2 regions of the Mesorhizobium sp. CNPSo 4661 genome follow, and region 1 is predicted to be linked to the other one. Evidence: predicted binding sites of a transcription regulator. Region 1 holds the regulator's gene; the other holds the start of a gene.
The links. Region 1 encodes PhoB, which activates phosphate uptake and scavenging genes when phosphate is short. Its sites were predicted from a motif close to TGTCATNNANCTGTCAT; they were not measured.
Positions count from the first base shown of each region.

Region 2: a site for PhoB is predicted at 1,906-1,922, ahead of AC0YKC_RS23155 (DUF1045 domain-containing protein). Genes of this name have one in related genera too.

Region 1 covers NZ_JBWGIO010000005.1:154,056-157,318, forward strand. Annotated here, with positions in the region: gene pstB (phosphate ABC transporter ATP-binding protein PstB) at 1-483, shown strand, start outside; gene phoU (phosphate signaling complex protein PhoU) at 504-1,211, shown strand; gene phoB (phosphate regulon transcriptional regulator PhoB) at 1,228-1,917, shown strand; gene AC0YKC_RS09240 (ROK family protein) at 2,245-3,263, opposite strand, start outside.
Region 2 covers NZ_JBWGIO010000015.1:152,276-155,538, reverse strand. Annotated here, with positions in the region: gene AC0YKC_RS23160 (alpha-D-ribose 1-methylphosphonate 5-triphosphate diphosphatase) at 1-924, opposite strand, end outside; gene AC0YKC_RS23155 (DUF1045 domain-containing protein) at 1,059-1,766, opposite strand; gene iolB (5-deoxy-glucuronate isomerase) at 2,157-2,969, opposite strand.

The DNA.
Region 1 (3,263 bases):
CAGAAGCCGACGCCGTTCCCGATGTCGATCTACGAGAACATCGCCTTCGGCGTCAGGCTGTATGAGAAGATCAGCAAGGCCGAGATGGACAGCCGCGTCGAGTCGGCGCTGAAGCGCGCCGCGCTGTGGAACGAGGTCAAGGACAAGCTCAACGCCAGCGGCCTCAGCCTTTCCGGCGGCCAACAGCAGCGCCTGTGCATCGCCCGCACCGTGGCGGTGAAGCCCGAGGTCATCCTGCTCGACGAGCCGGCCTCGGCGCTCGATCCGCTGTCGACCGCCAAGATCGAGGAACTGATCGACGAGTTGCAGGCCGACTATACGATCGTCATCGTCACCCACAACATGCAGCAGGCGGCGCGCGTGTCGAGGCAGACGGCGTTCATGTATCTGGGCGAGCTGGTGGAGTTCGACCGGACCGAGAAGATCTTCACCTCGCCCCGCGAAAAGCGCACGCAGGACTACATCACCGGCCGCTTCGGCTGAGTTCATACGAGGACATCATCATGGCCGAACATACCGTCGCCTCCTTCGACGAGGATCTGAGGCAGATCAGCCGGCTTATCAACGACATGGGCGATCTGGCCGGCTCCATGGTCGGCGGCGCGACCAGGGCCCTGCTCGAAACCGACAATGCGCTGGCGCAGCGCGTCGTCTCCGACGACGCCATCATGGACGCGCGCCAGCGCGAGCTTGACGACCGCGCCATCACGCTGATCGCCAAGCGGCAGCCGATGGCGGACGACCTGCGCAACGTTGTCGGCTCGATCCGCATGGCGGGCGATCTCGAACGCATCGGCGATCTTGCCAAGAACATCGCCAAGCGCGTTGGCGCGGTCGGCGTCAGCACCGCGCCGCGCGACCTCACGCATTCGATCGATTCCATGGCGCAGCTGGTGCTGATCCAGGTCCAGGCCGTGACCCAGGAATATATGGTGGGCGACGCCACTGCGCTGGCCAAGCTGCGCAACGACGACGAGCGCATCGACGTCAAATACACGTCCGTCTTCCGCGAGCTGTTGACCTACATGATGGAAGATCCGCGCAACATCACCGCTTGCACGCATCTTCTGTTCTGCGCCAAGAATCTCGAGCGCATCGGCGACCATGTGACCAACATCGCCGAGAACGCCTATTATGTGCTCACCGGTACGCAATTGCCCGCCAACCGTCCCAAGCAGGACGAGACGGCAATGTCGGCGCCGGCGGCCTGACGAGAAGGTTACCCCGATGATCGCGCCACGCATCATGGTGGTGGAGGATGAGGAGCCGCTGGGGGTGCTGCTCCGCTACAATCTCGAATCCGAGGGTTACCAGGTGGAAGTGGTGACCCGCGGCGACGAGGCCGAAATCCGCCTTCAGGAAAACGTTCCCGACCTGCTCGTGCTCGACTGGATGGTGCCGGCGGTTTCCGGCATCGAGCTCTGCCGGCGCCTCAGGATGCGGCCCGAGACCGAGCGGCTGCCGATCATCATGCTGACGGCGCGGGGCGAGGAAAGCGACCGCGTGCGCGGGCTCTCGACCGGCGCCGACGACTACCTGGTCAAGCCGTTCTCGACGCCGGAATTCATGGCGCGCGTCAAGGCGCTGCTGCGCCGCGCCAAGCCGGAGGTGCTGTCCAGCGTGCTCAAGGTCGGCGACATCGTGCTCGACCGCGAGTCGCATCGCGTCTACCGCAAGAAGAGCGAGATAAGGCTCGGCCCGACCGAGTTCCGCCTGCTCGAATTCATGATGCGGCATCCTGGCCGCGTGTTCTCGCGCAGCCAACTGCTCGACAATGTCTGGGGCGAGACGATCTATATCGACGAGCGCACGGTGGACGTCCATGTCGGCCGCTTGCGCAAGGCGGTCAACAACGGCCGCATGCCCGACGTCATCCGAACCATTCGCGGGGCGGGTTACGCGATCAGGGAGGATTAGGGATAGGGCGCGGAAGCGCTGACGGCTCCGCTCCCGGCATCTGCGATGGTGATTAGCCGAGACGCTTCTAGCGTCGTCATCCACGGGCGGAGCAAGGAGCGTAGCGACGCAGCGCAGACCCGAGGATCCATTCCGTGACTTCGACGTGCCGGGGCGGTGCAGAATTCTGCTCCGCTGCGCCTACGATCGAAGTAACGGCATGGATTCCAGGGTCTTCGCGACGGAGCTTCGCTCCTGCTTCGCCCTGGAATGACGAAGCTGCGGGGCCATCGCTAATCTCAAGCGTCTGCTGCTGTCCTCAGCGACCAGCGGTCACTTCAAAGCCGCTCAGGCCACGTTTTTTCCGCTGCCCGCTCTTGCCTGCATGCCCGGCGCGAAAATCTCCTGGTCGACGAAGGTCAGCGCGCGCATGGCGCAGCCTTCGCGGATCAGCGGCAGCTCGTTAGGCTCGGTGTCGAAGGAGATCGATTCCGAGTGCTGGCCGCCCGCGGTCTGGGCGATCGCCGCCCTTAGCGCCGGCTCGATCAGGTCGAAGGCGGCCGCGCTGACGCCGACCATGGCCACGGGCGCCGGGTCGATGAGGGCGAACAGGCTGCCGAGACCGAAACCAAGCGCCTCGCCGGCCCGACGGTAAGCCTCCCGCTCGGGGCCGTCCTTCTCGCGCGCCTTGGCGGCGAGGGCTCGCATGTCGGCGTCGCCGACGTCGACCGGCTCGGCGTCCTCGCTCATTTTCATGGCGCTGCGCCAGATCGCGTAATTGCCGGCATAGGCCTCGACGCAGCCGCGCCGGCCGCAGCGGCAAAGCGCGCCGCCCGGGCGGTGGATCATGTGGCCGAATTCGCCGCCCGAGGAATGCGTGCCGGTGAACAGCGCGCCCTTCAGCACCAGACCCATGCCGATGCCGTGCGACAGGAGGATGGCGATGAAGTCGTCGCGATAGCGCTCGGGGTCGCGCCATTGCAGCGCCACCGCCATCATGTTGCAGTCGTTCTCCATGGTGGCGGGGATGCCGAATTCCTGCTCGAGGATGTCGGCGAAAGGAATGCCGGTCAGCGGCGTTATCGGCGACCACAGCATGGCGCGTGCGTGGGAATCGGTGATGCCCTGGATGCCCATGGCGATGCGGGCGACGCTGCTCACCTCGAGGTCGGGATCCTGCAGTCGGCGCCGGACGATCGCCACGCATTCGCCGATCAAGTCGTCGCGGGGCATGACAAGCGTGTCCAAGCGCTGCTGCTCCTCGGCGACCACCTGGCCGGCATAATCGATCACGGCGACCGACAGGAAGTTCAGCGACAAGACCACGGTCAGCACCGCGGCGGCTTCAGGGTTCAGCGCCAGGCCGA
Region 2 (3,263 bases), on a different contig from region 1:
GCTGAAGGGGATGTAATCGGAGGACAGGATGTCGAGCAGGCCATCGGCGGCGAGCGTGCGCGCCGAAACGTTGCCGGAATGCGAGGCGCCGCGCATGACGTTCGGCGCGCCCATCAGCACGCCGAGGCCTGCGGCCTTCGAGGCCTTGGCCGCCTCTTCCGTCGTCGGGAACTCGGCGACCCGCACACCTTGCTCGATCGCTTCCTTCACATGGCCGGTGGTGGCATCGTCATGGCTGGCCAGCACGATGCCGCGCTCCTGGCAGGCGGCCGAGATGAAGACGCGGTTCGGACCGGAATTGCGGGCCGATTCCGCCATCCGCTTCTCGCAGAATTTCTTGAAGTCACGGTCCGTCAGCTTCAGTTTGCGCTGGTAGTAATAGGCATAGGTCTCGAGATTGACGAACTGGCGCTGTCCGGGCGCATGGTCCATCAGCGAGGCGAGCTTCACCCGGTCGTCGGTCTCGAAATTGGCGAAAGCCTCGAGGCAGTCCGGCGCCGAGACTTCGCAGCGCAAGTGGATGAAATGGTCGGCCCTGAGCCGATCGTGGCGCACGCTGTCCTCGATCGCGTCGGCCAGCTTGCGAACGTCGTCGGATTTCAGGTCGGCGTCCTCGTCCATGCCGACGCGCAAGGCGTCGAGCACGGTGGTGATGCCTGCGGTCGCCACCTGCGCATCATGGGCGAGCACGGCGGCGATCGGGTTCCAGCGTACTTTCGGGCGCGGCGCGTAATGACCTTCGAGGTGATCGGTGTGCAGCTCGACGAGGCCCGGGATGATATAATCGCCGCCCATGTCCTCGCCGGTTCGGGCAGCGCCCGGCTCGACCGCGGCAATCAGGCCGTCGCGCAACAGAAGCGAACCTTCGACGATTTCGTCGGGCAGCACGATGCGGGCATTGGTGAGAACGGTTTCGGCGGTCATCTCAGGCGGTCCTATCTCAAGCGGTCGGTCGGCGGTCATCCAGAGCAATTCCAGGAAAAGTGTTTTTGCGGTTTTCCGTTTGGAATTGCGTAAAACAAAGAGATAGGGCGGTTCAGCGTTTCCGCTGATCCGCCCTAGGCGGTCTTGCGGGCAGGGCTGCGGCCAAGCGCATGGTGGGAAAGCGCCATGAACGGCGCACCGGGCTCGCTTTCGACGAACAAGGTCAGCGCATCCACCGGCACCGGCTGGCGCAGGATGTCGGCGAACAGGCCGTCTATCGCTGCCCGAAGACGTGGGCTTTCCTGTGGCCCGACGCGCCCCGACAGCGTCATGTGGAAGCGGAACGTGTCGAAGACGTAAGGATAGCCCCATTGGCAGAGGTTGCGGAACTCGTCCGGCTTCAGCGCATCGGGGCTGCGGCGCTCGATCTCGGTCTCGGTCAGCGGCGCGCGGAACGGATCGAAGGCGCGCACCACCTCGCCGGCAAAATCGTTGAGTGGCGCAAACTGCGTTTCCGGCACCAGCGCGAAGAAGCCGTCGATCTGCCCGACGACCAGACGCGGGATGACGACCGGCGGCGTCGCCTCGGCGAAAGTGTCGAGCGCGGCGCGCAGCGAGGCTTCCGTCTCGTTCGCCGCCAGCCGGAACGGCGCCTTCAGCGTCGCGTGGAACCCGTAACGCCTGGCGGAGGCCGTGTGGAAGGCGACTTCCGCGGCCGACAGGTCGCCCACGGCCTCGACCGGCCGCGTCGCCGCACCGAACGGGTCGCGGCCCAGCCAGTTGGCGGCAATGCGCGCCAGCTTCTCGTCCTGTCCCGGGGTGTAGTAGATGGCGTAGCGCATGGGCGTTCCTCGTCAAGCGCTGCGCGCCCCGAAGGATCATGCGACACGCTTCAAGTCATTGTCTTGGCAGGTCGTGGCCCCAAAAACGCCGGAGCGTTTACGGCGACATGCACCGGAACCGCTGCCATAGGTGATTTCCATGACGGATTGACGAAGCTTTCATGGGTTTTCGAAGGCAAGTCCAGCCGCCAGGTGCTTAGCCGACGATTTTTCTCAACTGGACCAACGGCTTTGCCGGCCTGCTTAGGGTGTGTTGAGATTCAGGTCAGGCCGAGTCGAAATGGCGGCTTCCGAGAACCGGAGCGGAGCGTACTTGAAGTACGTGAGCACCGGAAGCGCAGGAAACCGCCATTTGCAGGCCGGCATCACCTGAATATCAACACACCCAAATCAGGCCTTCATCAGCCACTCATGCTCAGCAGCGTTGTGGAATTTCCACGTCCGCTTCGGTCCGGCCATGACATTGAGGTAATAGAGGTCGTAGCCGTGGCAGGCCGCGCAGGGGTGATAGCCCTTCGGCACCAGCACGACGTCGCCGTCCTCGATGGCCATCGCTTCGTCCAGCTCGCGCACGCCGTTGCGGTCGGCATCCGTGTAGACGCGCTGGAAGGCAAAGCCCTGCGGCGGGTTGAGCCGATGGTAATAGGTCTCCTCGAGATAGGATTCCGCCGGCAGATTGTCCTGGTCGTGCTTGTGCGGCGGATAGCTCGACGTGTGGCCGCCGGGCGTGATCACCTCGACCACCAGCAGCGAATCCGCCGGCTTGCCCTCGGGCAGGATGTTGGTGACGTAGCGCGTGTTGGTGCCCTTGCCGCGCACCTCCTGGCCGAGATCGTCAGGCCCGATGACGCGCACCGGCAGGCTGCCGCTTAAGCCAGGCGCCGAGCAGACGGCGACCTCCAGCTCGGTGTCGGCGGTCACCGACCAGTCGGCGCCTTGCGGCACATAGACCGACCACGGCTTGCCTTCGAAGGGCGACATGCGCTCGCCGAGCAGGCCAAGATCCTTGCCGCCGGCCGAGGCCTTGCCCTTGCCGGTGACGAAGACCAGGCAGACCTCGCGGTCGCCGGTCTTGCCGGACACCGTCTCGCCGGGCTTCAGCCGATGCAGATCGAAACCGACATAGGTCCAGCCGGCGCTTTGCGGTGTGACGTGAGCGACGTGGCCGTGGCCCTTGTCGGCCTTGACGAGCAGTTTCGACATTTTTGTCTCTCCTATCCTGGACGCCCGATTGGCGCAGCTAAGAATCCGATGGGCTATCGCGAAAACCTTGGAGATTAGCCGGTTCCCTCGCGACGTCGTCATTCTAGGGCGGAGCGACGCGAAGCGGCGCGCAGACCCTAGAATCCATGCCGTTACCTCGGTCGTAGAATGCAGTGGTGCAGAAAGAGGCTGTCTGGGCCGGCGTTCCGGCGCCATTGTCTACACCGTCGCAACACTTCAAAGTCACGGCATGGATCCTAGAGTCTGCGCTGCGTCGCTTCGCTCCTTGCTCCG